DNA from 2 places in the Desulfosarcina variabilis str. Montpellier genome. Region 2 is predicted to be linked to the other one. Evidence: riboswitches for the same ligand, from Rfam matches in the RefSeq annotation. Region 2 holds a riboswitch; the other holds the start of a gene.
The links. Region 2 has a riboswitch for cobalamin ahead of Dvar_RS24405 (methyltransferase). Riboswitches for the same ligand answer to the same signal wherever they lie in the genome.

Region 1: another riboswitch for cobalamin. It lies ahead of Dvar_RS16530 (ABC transporter substrate-binding protein); the one in region 2 lies ahead of Dvar_RS24405 (methyltransferase).

Annotation. Positions count from the first base shown of each region.
Region 1 covers NZ_CP159846.1:3,636,233-3,644,332, forward strand. Annotated here, with positions in the region: gene Dvar_RS16520 (ABC transporter ATP-binding protein) at 1-651, opposite strand, end outside; gene Dvar_RS16525 (FecCD family ABC transporter permease) at 648-1,658, opposite strand; gene Dvar_RS16530 (ABC transporter substrate-binding protein) at 1,655-2,641, opposite strand; cobalamin riboswitch at 2,740-2,926, opposite strand; gene Dvar_RS16535 (hypothetical protein) at 3,105-3,734, opposite strand; gene Dvar_RS16540 (HD domain-containing phosphohydrolase) at 3,840-6,302, opposite strand; gene Dvar_RS16545 (DUF5752 family protein) at 6,439-8,100, shown strand, end outside.
Region 2 covers NZ_CP159846.1:5,403,284-5,411,383, forward strand. Annotated here, with positions in the region: gene Dvar_RS24400 (cobaltochelatase subunit CobN) at 1-3,384, opposite strand, end outside; gene Dvar_RS24405 (methyltransferase) at 3,494-4,519, opposite strand; cobalamin riboswitch at 4,630-4,840, opposite strand; cobalamin riboswitch at 5,133-5,321, shown strand; gene Dvar_RS24410 (methyltransferase) at 5,583-6,620, shown strand; gene Dvar_RS24415 (IS1380 family transposase) at 6,771-8,100, shown strand, end outside.

The sequences.
Region 1 (8,100 bases), 1.8 Mb from region 2:
AATGCGGCCATCGACCAGCAGGAGCAAACGATCGGCATACATGGCGGCCAGATTGATGTCGTGGGATACCATGACCACCGTTGTCTCACGTTCGGCTCGCAAATCAGCCAGAATTTCCATCATGCGAACCTGATGGGCCATGTCCAGGGCGGCGGTGGGTTCATCCAACAGAATCAGTTTGGGGTGCTGGCAAATGGCTCTGGCGATCTGGGCGCGCTGGCGCTCGCCACCGCTAAGCCGGCTCACGGGACGATCCGCCAGGTGGGTTAGACCGGCGTATTCAATGGCCTGCCTGGCAAGCGCCAGATCCGCTTCACCTTCCACGCCCAGAATGCCTAAATAGGGTGAACGGCCCATGAGCACTATTTCACTTACGGTAAACGGACTGTCATCGGCAATGGACTGGGAAACATAGGCGATCAACTGCGCCAGTGCTTTCCTTTTGTACTGCCTAAATGGGCGGCCAAAAAGACCGATTTCACCGCTGGAGATCGGCAACAGCCCGGCCAGGACCTTGACCAGCGTGGTTTTCCCTGATCCGTTGGGACCGATGATGATGAACATCTCAGATGGCTGCACAGTGAAGGTCAACTCCTCGAAAACGGATTTGCCGGAATACGCACAGGTTATTTTCTCAACATTGATCGTCATGTTCTGGATTGCCTTAATAGCGCTATGAACAGCGGCGCCCCGATCATGGCCGTGATGACGCCGCCGGGCATTTCGCCCTGGGCCGGCAGGACCCGGGCCAACAGGTCGCACCCCACCATGTAGGCCCCGCCCCCGAAGATGCAGGCCGGCACCAGGATGCGGTGATCCGGACCAATGGCAAGGCGCAGCAGGTGGGGAATGACCAGCCCTACAAAACCGATCAAACCGCATTGACTGACCGACATGCTCACCATCAGTGAGGTCGTAACCAGCAGTACCAGGGTTACCTGACGCACCCGCACCCCCATGGAGGCCGCCATATCACTGCCCAGAAGCAAAAGATTCATTCGATTGGAATGGATGAATACCAAAAAAAAGCAGGGAAGTAGAATGGCTGCGAGAAATCCCACATGATGAAGCTGGGATGCGGAAAGATCACCCATCAACCAGAAGATAATGTTGTGCAGGCGCGCATCCTGGGAGATGGAAAGTAAAAACATGATCACCGCGCTACAAAAGGCATTGACCATGACGCCCGACAGTAAAAGCGCGTCTTTGACCATCAGGGTGCGGCCTGAGCTGACGATGATGATCAGCAATAAAGTGGTCAGACTACCGATAAATGCGGTGAACCCCACGCCTTGAATGCGGGACAGCCCTAATAAAATACCGATAATGGCGCCGATGGCCGATCCACCGGAAATACCCAGGATGTATGGTTCGGCCAGGGGATTTTTGAGTAGCGCCTGAAACACCAAACCGCCCAGTGACAGGGCCGCGCCGACTAATGCGGCAAGCAGTACGCGGGGCAATCGGATACGCAAGATGATGGCGCATTGCGTGGCATCCACGGCGTCACGCTGGAAAAAAGTTTTCCAGACAGTATCAATACCGCTGCCCGATGGGCCCATGGCCAGTCCAAACAGCATGGCAACGGCCAGTAAAAGGAATAGTACCAGACTTACCAGGATGATCTTGGCTGGGACAGAGGCCGGGATCTTGATCATGATTGGGGCTTTCTGAAACGATCCGGATGAATCAGGCGGGCCAGCATTTCCAGCCCATCCACCAGGCGCGGGCTTGGACGGTCCAGTACATCGGAGTCTACAAGATAGATGCGGTCGTTTTTTACTGCCGGCATGGCGTCCCACTGCTGCCAATCCTGCTTGACCTCTTCAAATACGGCTTGCCGCGCCATGGAGGTGATGATTATGACTTCCGGTCGCAGAACGATGACTTCTTCCTTGGAGAACCGCGGGTAGGGGGTCTTGCCCTGGGCCAGGTTGATGCCGCCGGCCATGGTGATCAACTCGTGAAGAAAAGTCGAGGTGCCTACGGAAACGATCGGAGAAACACCAATCTGAAAAAACACCGTTGGCCGATGAGAGGCTCCGGCAATGCATTGCCCGATATAATCGATTCGGGTGCGCATATGGCTGACAATGGCCGTTGACCGGTCGGAGACATCCAGCAGCCGACCCAGTTCCTCCATGGTTCCCATTACCGCTTTTAAATTGCGCGGGTCCACGGCGTAGACGGGAATTCCCATGCCTTCCAGTTTACTGATGGCCGTGATCGGATTGCCGTCCTTGACGGCGATGCAAAGATCGGGGTTCAAGGCCACGATTTTTTCGACATTCAGATGAACATAGGAACCCACTTTGGGCAGCGACCGGGCTGCGGCCGGATAGTCGCTGAATTGTGTTGCACCGACCAGACGATCGGAAAGCTTCAGGGCAAAGAGGATTTCGGTGATGCTGGGGGCCAGGGAGACAATCCGCATGGGATGATCGGAAAGCTGAACCTTGCGCCCTAATTGATCGGTGACGGTTTTGGCGGTGCTGCAGGCCGGCAAGACCAGAATAAGGCCCCCCCACAGGATCACCAATAGCAGCGCCAGGCATGTTTTTCTTTTGTGACCGGCCGCCTTTGGGGGGCGGGTTGAAGGGCCGTTCACCCTTAGCCGGTGGTGGGTCAATTGATTTCGCATGGTACCTATCTAATAAAAAAACCGCCCTTTGGCGATACAAGGCGGACGTGCCGGCTCAGCTGCCACAGCAATGAATCCGCCTTGATCCGCGAAGGCGCGTTCAATCATGTCATCCGAGCAGGTCTCCTGGCTTGTGGATCGTCCCACCGGACGCCTCTTCCCACCGATCGGCAGTGGGCGGAATGCGGTGTTTATCCCCACTTACAGTGGCGGGTCCGCAGCGGATTTTCACCGCTTTCCCTGCTGTTTATGCTTGGCTAAGGAACCTGGATGACGATGAATGGTTTGCTTTTCGTTTATGGTTCCCAAGCGTTTGTGATGCTGTTCTTTATCGCTTACGATTCAGCACAGTCAACCTTCTTTTAAAATATTGTCGATGAAACGCCAATATTACAAAATTGAACTTCAACACCCCAAACCAAAGGTTCCATCAACCAGCATCCAGGAATAAAAACAGCGCCCGCTATCCACAAATCCGCGGCAGGCCATGGGTTTCGCGGATGTCCATGAGTTTTTGCAATGCTTCCCGCATCTTGGTTTCAGCTTGGGCGTGTGACGCGATTTTTTCGTCCTGGGTGACCAGATCAGGGAAAATGGCCCGTGCCTTTTCCTTTTCCTGATTATCAGCGTAGGCGATGACCTGTAGCCACAAACCGGCCAAGGCATGGTCCTTGTTATCCGATTGGGCGGCGGTGTGCCCGTATGCCTGGGCCACTTCATGTTTGCAACTCACCAGGGCTTCAAGACCGCTGAACGCATCTTCTCCCACCCTTTTTTTCAATTTTTGCATATCCTCAGAAAGGGTGTTGGCTGCTGCTTTTTTTTGATTGTGCTCGTCCATGGCACCGGATATGGCTCCTGCAGCGGCGCCGGCACTGGCCCCGTAAACCGCACTGCGAGCAACGGCTTCGCCGACATTCCCGCCAAATACCAGTGCTGTGACCAGACCGCCGACGGCACTGACCGCACCACCGACGGCCGCGCCTTGACCGCTTTTCTGTACCGTCTGCTTGGAACAGGCCCAAAAGGAAAGCGTCATGGCCACCAGGCTAAGGCATATTAACTTTCGATATAATTGTTTTTGGCTTCTCATGGGCACCTCTCGTATGAACGGGGTTATGGTTTAGGTTTAGGTCGGGATCGCGTAAGCCTCGATTTTTTCGACCTGTGCATCTCGCTTTTAGCCTTTAGCAATTAGCTATTGATTGTGAGCCGTTGACAGGTACAGGCTCACATCCACCTCATCAATCTGGTCGGAGGTTAGATACTTCACGGCGTAAGTTTGAAAAACGCCGCTGCTTAAAAACAAGTCGAAAAGATCGGCATCAATATGCTTTTCGTCTCGCATCAGACTCATGATGCGCAATGCCTCGCTTAAACACTTGGGGGATTTATAGGGACGATCAGCTGCGGTCAGGGCCTCGAAGATGTCGGCGATGGCCATAATGCGGGCGGGGATCGACATCTCTTCTTTTTTTAAGCCCCTTGGATAGCCGGTGCCGATCATGGTTTCATGGTGGGCACCGGCGAATTCGGGTACATTTTTAAGATACTCTGGAAATTCAAGCCTGCCCAGCATGATAATGGTTTGAATGATGTGCGCGTTGATTTTAAACCGGTCTTCCGGTGACAGGGTTCCTTTTCGTATACTGAGATTATATATCTCTCCCAGGTTATACTGGAGCTGAGGAACCGGCATGGTGAAGTCATGGGCATGGTCTTCAAAAGGGGGTGGATCACTGCGGGGGATCATGTGCTCGGGCTTGTCGGCAAGGACGTGCTCGACCACTGGCAACCGGGGAGAGGGCTGCCTGTTTTTAAGGGACGCTTCATCCTGGGAAATGCCGATACGATCATCCAGGTAACGCAGCCAGGTGCGCGCCGCGATGCGGTTCAGGCGCTCGATTTTTTCATCAGCCATGAATTCACCCCCGATATTGCACTCGGCAACAAAGGCAAAATCATCGGCGATCTGTTGCTGGGTTTCCTGCAACCTTGCTTCCAGTTGTTCGGTGTCGGTCTCACCGCCCAGTTGGCTGCGATAAAACTCAATTTGCGCATCTCTTAAAAGGACTTCGAAACGCATGCGGATTTCGTGGATGCGGTTATAGATGGTCTCCAGTTTGGTGGCCTTGTCCACCACATACTCGGGGGTGGTGACTTTTCCGCAGTCATGCAGCCACGCCGCGACCTCGAATTCCCAGCGCTCGTCTGCCGTGTCCATGGTAAAATCGGCAAAGGGTCCGTCATCACGCTTACATGCCGCATCGGCCAGCATCTCGGCAACCACCGGCACCCTGGCGCAGTGACCGCCGGTATATGGCGATTTGGCATCGATGGCACCGGCAATCAGCTTGGTAAAGTCATCAAACAGCTTACGCTGCTGCTCCAGTAGATGACGAATTTTGGCTTTCATGAGAAAGAAGGCCTTGATCAGGGAGTGAATTTCCTTGATGCTCGAATCAAAGGGTTGAGATTCACTGAAATCAGACAGCTGAATTTTGATGGACTCACGTTCCAATCGCATGAGGGATGAAGAAATTTTGCGCGATATCAGAAAGGATAAGGGTAGCATGACCAGTAAGACCAAACCGGAGAATAGAAAAATGCGTTGTCGCATACGCTGGATGTGACCCGTAAAATCAGAAACCGGAGCAATGGAAGCGATGATCTGGTCAAATTTTAGTGCGGCCTTGATGGGGGTGCAGCGAACCAAGTAGGCCATGTCGTTGATGGTTATTTCCAGTGTGCGGTCCATCAACCGGTCTGCCTGCTGGCGGTATTGGGCCACAACCGTGCGGACCCGCGCATCAGCGGATTCTTGTGCGTTGAGAAAATTCAGTCCATTGCCGGCTTTGATCGGGTTTTCCTCGGGGTTGGCAATGATGCGGCCGTCGCGATCAAAAAGAAAAAGGATGCCCTGATCGGATATTTTCTGCCTTTCAAGGGACCGGGTAAACCGGTCCAGCGTGACGTCGGCACCAAATACGCCGCCGCCATGGAGCAATTGTTCCGCACAGGTGATGCCGGGAAGCCGGGTGGAACTGAATACATAGGGTTTGGTGAAAAAGGCGCCGGTTTCCTTCTGAGCCCGGTTATACCAGGGACGTTTGCGGGGATCGTAACCCGGATCCAGGTTGTTCATCTCGCCTATCACCTGTCGATTTTGATCCAGGAAACACCAGCGCTGCTGGCGGATGCCGGATGCATCGACGGTGATGGTTCGCAGAACGTAATAGGTTGCCTGGGGTGCGCCGAACAATTGGCGAAATTCCGGTTTATCCCTGACGGCAACAAGCTGGATGAAACTGCCATCCGCATAGCCGCAATAGGTGGAAAATAAAAAATCATGAAAGGATAATGCCTTGAGCATTACCGGCATGGCCGGGTGGGATAGGCCGTTTTGGCTGGGGGGATTCTGCATGCCGGGCATTCGCGCCGCTGAGCCGGCGAGAATAGCTACCGATTCCAGGGCGTGTTCATAACGCTTAAGGGTTTTGGCATTGATTTCGGTAAAAAGTCGGTCGGCCATCTGGACTGCGGCGACTTTGCTTTCACGATGACTGATCCATAAAAACAGACCACTCAGCGCCACAACAATGATCACCACCAGGGTCGTGATGCCAACATAAAACGGGAGACGTTTTTTTTGATCGGGCATTTCGCTTCCTCTTAAATGATTGTCTTATCAATGCCGACCGTTTCTTTTTTAGCCGTTTTTGGTTATGATAATAACTGTGAAGGATGTAAAAGATCAACATGTGAAACGCGCATTGTCAGGGGAAGGGGAGGGTCCCATGACGCTAACCACAAAACCTTTTGTCAACGAGTCCGATTCCCGGTTTAAGCTTTTTCATGAGCTGATGGCGAAGAAGGTTCGCAATATTTTGTTGGTGTCCACGCCCTATGACGCCTGGATCATGGAGGAGGATTGCCGGCTGTCCGAGCGTATCGTCAATGAGTACCGGGGACTCAATCTCAGCCAACCCCCACGGCTTAACTGGGTTTCCTCTGCCGAGGAAGCGCTTGCGGCCCTTGAGCACCACCCCTTTGACATGGTGATCACCATGCCGCGCCTGTCGGACATGGGCGCTGCCGCGTTCGGCTATCGGATCAAAGAAAAGGCGCCCCATATTCCTGTTATTTTGCTTTCCCACGATGCGATCCCATCACCGGAAATGGTCGAGGCCAACCAGGCACCGGGAATCGACCGTACCTTTATCTGGTCCGGTAATACGGAGATCCTGGTGGCCCTGATCAAAAGTGCCGAAGACCGGATGAATGCTGACGCTGACACGCAATCGGCTGATGTTCGCGTGATTCTGTTTGTGGAGGATTCACCCTATTATCTTGCCTCCCTGCTGCCCATTTTATACCGCGAACTGGTGATCCAAACCCAGGCGGTGATGGAAGGAACCCTCAATGAGGAACACCGGCTGGTGACCATGCGGGCGCGTCCAAAAATTCTGGTGGCCGGCAATTATGAGGAAGCGCTTTCTTTATATGAACGGTTCGAGTCCCATGTGCTGGCCGTGATTTCAGATGTTCGTTTCCCCAGACACGGCGCTTTGGATGAATCCGCAGGCGTGGATTTTCTCAAGCATGTAAGGGCGAAACGGTTTGATATCCCCTTGCTGCTGACCAGTTCGGAGCCGGATTATGCCGGCCGGGCAGCTGCTGTCCCGGCCGTTTTTGTGGACAAGAATTCAGACACCTTGCACCAGGATGTGCGTCGGTTTGTCAAAGATCATTTGGGCTTCGGTGATTTTATCTTTCGCCTGCCTGACGGCACCCAGATCGGCCGGGCCTCCAATTTAAAGGCCCTTGAAGATCATTTACGAACCCTACCGGAGGATTCATTCAAGTATCATTGCAATCGCAATGATTTTTCGCGCTGGTTGTTTGCGCGCACTGAAACGGTTCTGGCTGCGGCGTTGCGCCCCATTCAAAACGATGATTTTTCTGATGTCGAGACGCATCGCCGTCATCTGATCGACATGATCGCCGAGAGCCGGAAAAAACGACAGAAAGGAATTGTCGCTGATTTCGATGCGGCGGATGCGGATTTTGATACGGAATTTTTTAAAATCGGTAAAGGATCGTTGGGGGGCAAAGCGCGGGGGCTGGCCTTTATTTCCTCCCTGCTTCGACAAAATTCCGAGCTTGGCGCCAAACACAGCGGTGTGGATATCGCGGTGCCCCAGACTCTGGTCATTACCACCGATGGTTTCGAGTCTTTTGTGGAAGATAATCAGCTGCGTTATCTTTCCAAAACAGACCTGCCCGATGAGAAAATTGCCGAGCTTTTTGTGGCGGGGCGCTTTCCCGGTTGGATCGAGGAAAATCTGCGTGGTTACCTGAAGCAAGTCAACTACCCACTTGCCATTCGATCTTCCAGTCTGTTGGAAGATGCCCAATTCAGGGCCTATGCCGGTCTTTATCGGACCTATATGATTTCC
Region 2 (8,100 bases):
CTCGATCCAGTTCTTGCTAAACAGTTTGGCACGCACCGATGTGGCGATATCATCCTTGAGATCACGCACCGACAGGTCGCCCTGGGCATTGGTGTCGGCCCAGTAAATCTTGGCCCGTTTGCCGCTGACCGCCTTGGCGGCCACGCTCATGCCCCCCAGAAAACCGGTGTAGCATCCGCAATCCACCAGATCGTATTCGGGCGAGTATTGCCGCATGTAGGAGACATCTAGGCGCTTGAGGTTGTCGGCATAAATCTGGTGGGCCTGCATGCCGGCCACCCGCGATCGTTTGCCGCCGTGGTCCGAGCCATAGGCGTACCCGGCCCAGTTGATGTAAGTTTCGGCCAGATCGTCATCGGTTTCCCAGGCCGACGCGTCGATGGCCAGCCCCACTCCGGTGCCGGCCGTGCCCGGCGCCGACGAAAACACCCGGAAACTGGCCATACGCCGGATCTCGCTTTCGGACAGGTCGCTGCCCACATCCTTGAGCAGTTCGTCCATGCGCTCCCGGGTGTGCTTGAGGATAGCGTTGCGCTCATAGGGTTCGTCCAGGCGCCCGGCCGTGTAGGCGGCCTCGTCAAGCAAATCAGCGAAATGCGGCACCATGTCCCGCAGGATGCTGCTGGTCTGGATGACCACATCCACCCGGGGCCGGGGGATGGTCCGGCCGTCGTCAAGATCAATGGTGAGATCGTCCAATTCGATAGGTTCCACACGCACAATCCTGCCGTTGGTTCCCCATCGCGGCGCCATGCCCATCAGGTACAGAATCTGGCAAAACACCTCACCGTCCGATTTAAATGCATCGATGCTCCACAGGCTGACACCCACGCTTTCCGGAAAGGTCCCCTCCTCGGCCAGATACTTGCGCAACAGGTTGTCGGCCAGCTGCCGTCCCACCTTCCAGGCGGCCCGGGTGGGCATGGCCAATACATCGCTGGTGAAAAAATTGCGGCCCGTAGGCAGGGTCTGAGTCTTGCCCAGGGCCAGTGATCCGGACAGCCCAGGCTCGATGAACTGCCCGTCCAGGGCACGTAAAAGCTGGGGAATCTCGCGCGTACTCATGGCAATGCGGCCGCCCACGTCCCGGCACCACGTGCCGAGGTTGGCAACCATTTTCTCGTCTGCATGGATCGTCTTTGTGGATGCCTCGGGGTCCAGGAGCGACTGGATCACGTCCCTGGCCCCATCGAAAGATTCGGCCTGACCCTGGCCATCGCTCCACCCAGCGATCTCATCCAGAGATGGACGCTCGTCGGTAGGCTTGATCAGAATCGTGGCCAGCATCGTGGCGATCCCCTCGGAATCGGGCGCCGTGCCCAGAAGATGCATGCCCTGGGGTGCCAGCGTTCTTTTGCAACGGGCGATCTGGCGTGAGAGCAATTCGGATTTTTCCGCGAAATTCTCGCCGTCATCGGTTTCGTCAGCGAATCCGAGTTTTTTCATCAGCGGCAGCATGGTCTCTGAGACCACGGTCTGCCGCTGCTGCTCGCCGTTTTCCACGGCCTTACGGTACTGACCCAGCAGATTCTCCAGCTCGGTCATCTCATCATCCAGTACCGCCGGCCGCTGGACCGGCGTCAGGTGGGTGACCATCTCGGCGCTGGCCCGGCGCTTGGCCACCAGCCCGTCACCGGGAACGTCCATGACATAGAGATATATGTTGGGCAAATCGCCCAGGGTGACCTCGGGAAAACAGGCGCTGGACAGGGCCGCCCGTTTTCCGGGCAAAAACTCCAGTGCGCCGTGGGTACCGAAATGAATCACCGCATCGGACGTTTCCCGGATATACTGGTAGGTGGCCAGCCAGTGGGGCGGCGGGGACAATTCCGGGTCGTGGAGGATGCGGCAGACCTCGCCGTTGCACTTGGCGCCGTAGCAGCCCCGTTTGGGCTGAACGATAATCTTGATGTTGCCGAAGGTTAATCCGGTCACGAGTAAGGTCGATTCACCGTCCTCCTGGTAAACCATGCCTTCTCCGGGAAACGGCCCCCAGTCGTCTAAAATGCGGGTTCGTGCCCGGGCCGGCAGATTTTCCAGAAATGTCTCGTACTCGCCCTGCGTGGTGCGATGCAGCACCCCACCCTTTTTTACGATTTCGTCCACCGTGGTCCAGCGAAACTCGGAAATGGCCTTTTTCTCCAGAAACATATTCAAAAGCGCCTCGCCGTCGTCCGGTATATCCCTCACATCGTAACCGTCTGCCTTCAGGGCCGACATGAAAGCGACCAGACTCTCGAAGGTATCCAGCCCTGCGGCAAGGCCTAAAGTGGCCTCCACCCCCTTACAGGGATTGTTATTCAAAACGATGGTCAGCTGTCGCTGGGCCACCGGCATTTCCTTTAAACGATGCCAGCGGGTCAGCCGGCGGCACAGATGGTCGATGCGCTCGGTCATGGGCACATAGCGCCGGTAGTTGAGCCCGCTGCGCACGTCGGTCTCGGGCAGCGATGCCGCCACCAGGGTCGGCTCGATGGCCCCGGACATTTCCGGTTGGGCCAGGGAATAAACCATGCTGTGGGAGCCGGGGCCCAGTCCGCCGGGATCAGCGTCCCAGTCTTCCGGGGTCTGGTGGTACAGCCGGATCAGTTGAAAGATGGGAACGTTCAAGGATTCAAGGACCGGGGTATCCTCAGCCCTTGAAAGCAGCCGGCCGGCCATGAGGTTGAGCACAAAGGCAAAATCGTCACCGACGCTTTTAAAAAGGTCGATCCACGGGTAGCGTTTGTCCAGCGGGAGCGTGCTGTCGGCCACGCCTTCGCAGAACACGCAAAGGGGAATGAAAGCGTACCGCTCCAGTGCGTGGATCACCGCATCGACCTCGGCGCAGTTTTTCTCCATGATTTGACCGTAGTAACACAGGATGCCAACAATGGGTCGGCTCTGGCCATCGCCGATTTGCTCGTCCCGCCAATCCCGATACGCCTCTATGGTGTCATAAAACGAAGGCGCATCCGGATGATAAATGCCGCTGGTCTCGACCGGTTCAGGCTTCTCATAATCGATCTCCAGGCCACTGCAGGCCGCGAGAAATTTAATCCCGTTGACATAGTTATCGACGGAAACGCCTTTCATGTAAGTTTCGAATTGAAGCGTCTGTTCTGCCGTGAAGCTGGAAAATCCGGGCGGCATGTCCATGCCCAGACCGATGCGGCCGGCGGCCTTTTCGGCAATTTCCAAAAGCTTTTCGTGCAGGGGAAGATCATGAAACAGGTGGCCGATAAAAATGTCCACAGGACCTTGCTCGAAATACGCCAGGATGTCCTCTGCCGATTGCTGTTGGGAAAAAAGATGCAGGGTAATGCCGTCGGCCTCGAGCCGATCGCAGGCCCTGGACCATGTGTTTATATTGAATACGTAGCCGTGAACATAGACGATATTCATTGTAATGCTCCTTTTGCTATGGTTCATTGCAGTTCGTAAAAATAACGATACTCGGGTGTTCCAAAAATTTCCGGATGCAGAATCGCCGCCATTTCGAGCAATCGATTCATCACGGTTTCTCTGCCGCGATGATCTGATAATCCCCCGACGATCGCTGTGGGTCGCCGGCAAAATGAATACCGGAAAATCCGACTTCGCCCAGAATCGAAAACAACTCAGATGTGGTGTGATACATTTCCTCACCGCCGGTCATGGCGTTTTTCAGATCCCACAGCAGCGCAGCCACCGGGCCTTGACGATTGTCGTCCAGCACACTGCGCACACTGACCAACAGGCCGCCTGGAGCAAGGGCATGGTGGATGCGGGCAAAGTAGTCGGCCAATCGAGTTTTATTGCCAAAAAAGGTAAAAGATTCGAAAACAAGATCGAAACCGTCGCCAAACCGGTCCACCCCGTGATCCCCGTTCACCGTGGAGATTCTTTTTTGCATGTCGTAAGTGATGATATACTCGCTCGCCATATCAGTCACCCCGGGCTGGTCGAAAACCACCGCTGAAAGGTGAGGATTTTCCTGGCACAGGGCAATGGCGAACAGACCGTGAGCACCGCCGATATCCAGCAAGCGACGCAAAGTGTCAAACCCGGGCAGCGCAGCCACGCTACCGACGATTTCCTGAAGCCGACCCAACAGGCAGGTATTGGCCATCATGCGGATCGTATCGGGTTTGAAGGTGTATTTTTTTTTCTTCACCATTTGCGGTCCCTGGATGATCTGATCGGTTAACCCGGCAAACCGTTCGTAATTGCCCTTAAGATAATCAACCGACACGGCAGAAAAATAGGCCCCGCCCTCGGTTAAAAAAGCGGTGGTCTCCGCGGTGTTGCAATAGCCGTCCGCAGTGCTCACCACAAAGCCTGATGCGGTGAGTACATCGAGCAACTTTTGGGTGAGGCCGGCATGCGTTCCGGCGCGCTCGGCCAGCTTCGCGGCGGATATCGGCTTTCTAAGCTGGTCAAAAAGCTTCAGTTCGACAGCGGACAGGAAAACCCGATATTCCATGAAGCGCCGTTCCATCAGGCGATATTCCCGGCCAAGATCCTTCATCAAAGGGTGCTGGTCCTTCAAATGATTCATTTGGACGTTCCTCCCAAAAAAAATCCCCGCATCCATACGGGTGCGGGGATACCGTTTTTATCCCTGTTTACGTGGCAACAATATAAATTACTCTACATCACGAGAGCTCTTTTACAACTGGCGTCACAGGCAGGTCTTCTGGCTTAACTCTCTTTTTGACGGCCTTCCCATTCAAACAGCAATGAATAGTGGCGAGGGTTGTCAAAAAGAGTCTCTTTCAGTGAATCCTGAAATCGATAGTGTCACAGCGGCGGGTCCGCTCCCGATTTGCACGGGATTCCCTATTCTCTCCGATGGAGCACCTGTTGACGATATTTCAAAATAGATTTTTAGAAAAACACACAAACATTGTCAATACCATCCTGGCTTAACAGCAGGGTAACCGCATTTGGATCGATTTATATTTTTCGCGGCCATGGACCGCTCCTACAGGTGCCCATGATATCACCATTTATCGGTCTTTTGCTGTAGGAGCTGGCCATGCCTGCGACTTCGGAGCCTCATATTGATTGTTAAATGCGGTTACCCTGGGCTTAACAGGCAATTTTCGATGGACCATTATATGAATGCATATTCTTAAAACTTGTGCTTGACAATTCTAAAGAATTGAAGCACTGAATACTCTCAGTAAGGTGCCGAAAGGCTTAATAGAGAATCCCGTGCGAATCGGGAGTGGTCCCGCCGCTGTAATCGGGGACGAAATCTGCTGCTACCACTGTCCACAAAAACCAATCGGACGGGAAGGTGCAGAAAGTAGGATGATCCGAAAGCCAGAAGACCTGCCTTGCCGATTACCGACCAGCTGCGGTGTACAGTGATGGGACGGATTAAGCGGGTTTTATAGGATGCATAGCCAATACTAAAACTGTGTTTGTCCGGTTATTGGCGACTACCAGGCAATATAAACCCGCTAATGCCTTACCATTATTTCACCATTCAATCTATCCCTTCACTGTGTTCCTCGGTAATCTCACCTCGACAGACGAAATATTTTTGTAGCATTTGAATGAATTCAAAAAAACGTTGAATCGCCATAAAAATAGAAATGAAACCCCCAACACAGATGAGAAAAAAATCGGATGTAGCAATTCCGGCGGAAAACCTGCTTGCATTCCTGAGGGAGTGGGCAGACGGATTCGAAGCCGGTCAAATCTTTTTAACCGCTCTGGAGCTGGACGTCTTCAGTGAATTGGTAAGGCCTTCCCGCGCGGACGAACTGGCCGCCAAACTTGGAATCCATACAGAGTTGACCGATAAACTGCTTAATGTGCTGGTCGGCATGAAGATGTTGGAACGGACCAAGGAAGGATACCGTACCGCATCAACGGTTGCGCCTTATTTAGCTAAGGATTCTCCTCGGTTTGCAAGATATCTGAATCATTGTATTCAGATTCGAGAATCCATAAGTCATTTAAAAGATTTCCTTTATGCTGGACCGAAATTACTTCCCGAATCGGAACCACATTCAATTACCGTTGACGATATGGATTGGCGGGAGCGGATCAGCATGGCCGTTCATCATGATGATGTCATGCGGCATATTAAAACGATGCCGGAGTTTCAAAAAGCCCGCACACTAATGGACCTGGGCAGCGGAAACGGCCGCTTCGCGATCGCTTTTGCCCTGGAAAACCATAGCCTGAAGGTAGTTGTATTTGACAGACCCTATTTTATTAATAGCACACGCGACAATATTGAAAAATACGGATTAAGCAAACGTGTTCAAACGATGGCTGGAGATTTTATGTGTGATGACGTTGGCACGGGGTATGACATCGTTTTTGAAGCGTGTGCCTTCGATGGCGATGACGTGGATTTCAGGCTATTTTCCCGTAAAATCGCATCATCTTTGAACATCGGTGGCCTTTTTATTTGCCTGACCTTTAGCATAGACGATGATAGAAATGGACCGTTGTTGCCGCTCATTTGGAATCTGAAAAATTATCTGACCGGCAGTAGTCATCGATTGATAAGGTCAAATGCCGCGATCGTCCAAATGCTCGCCTGGGCAGGATTGGAAACCAAAGAGATCATTGACATGTCATCGTGGTGCAATACTCCCGTTCGCCTGTTCATAACCAGGAAGGTATCTCGGATTTGATTGAAGCCGTCCTCGCCTATAGTGTTTAACCTAAAGTAGGCGATTTACAGAAAAAAAGAGTCCTCAAAAGTTGGATAACATGCTATAATGCTTGTTAAAAATCACCAAATTGACAACAAGCCAAAGCACACCCAACAGGTGGAGGACTCTATGAGTAGACATAGCAAAAACTACCGGCAAAATGAACTCAAAATCCGACGTATCGAAGCCACCACTGACCGATTGACCGGCAGGGCAGGATTGTCCCTGTTCGTAGCCTATATGCACGGTATCCAAGTTTTCAGTTGGTTGGATCGCTGGTTCGGTTCCATCCGGAAGAGTAAAAAAGGCCTCAATATTACAGAGCTTTTCAAGCAAGCGCTCTGTTTCTTTGTTGACGCTACCAGTCGACGACTGACCTACTTCGATCAGATTTCTCACGATGAAGGTTATGCTGGTAGCATCGAGACGCCAATAGAAAACATGGCTTCTTCGGATCAAATGAAGCGTTTTTTCAAAGCATTTGCCTGGACACGGGTATTTTTGTTCCGGCGTCTTCTGCAGACCCTTTTTATCTGGCGTTTGCGGATCAAGCAACCCGATGTCATCGAATTGGGCATCGACACGATGGTCATGGACAATGATGATGCAAAATGCCGGCATGGCGTCAAACCCACCTACAAAAAGAAAAAGGGTTTCCAACCGCTGCAGATGAATTGGGGGCGCTTCATCGTTGATGCGGTATTTCGAAGTGGGAACAAGCATTCCAATCATGGTGATGCAGTGCAGAATATGATCAAGCACATGGTCTTGAAAATCAGATTCGAGTATCGGGGTGACGTCCCAATCATTATCCGAATGGACAGCGGGTTTTTCGACCAGAAAATCTTTGCGCTTTGTGAATTGCTTCACATCGGCTACGTCTGTGGCGGTAAAGTCTACAAAGACATCAAACAAATGGCAGACAATTGGGACAAGTCCAAATGGAAGCGGTTTGAATGCGGTAAGAAAAAGGCCTGGCAATATGTTGAGTTCGGTTGCAAACAGGGCAACTGGCATAAATTCCGCCGAGCGATCTTTTGCCGGTTGATGCATGACGACAGCAAGCAACTCTATCTTCCCGGGTTCCGTCCTGATACCGTCATTATCACCAATATCGGTCAGGGCGAGGCAATTGATGGTATGCTGAAAAAGGCCGGGGCGATGGATTACATGACCACCCAAGGGCTCGTTGCCTGCTATCATGAACGCGGCAGCGACGAATTGGCCAACCGGGCGTTGAAGGACTTTGGGCACGAGCAATTGCCCTTCAAACGATTTGCCCCCAACGCTGCCTGGTATTATACAATGCTGGTCGGTCATTTTCTGCTTGAATCCTTTAAAGAGGACGTTAGCGCTCCGGTTTTACCGATTGGCTCCTATGCTTCTACAGTACGCAGGCGCCTGATTGATATAGCCGGCAAGATTGTCTTTCACGGCAAAGAAACAGTCCTGAAAGTAT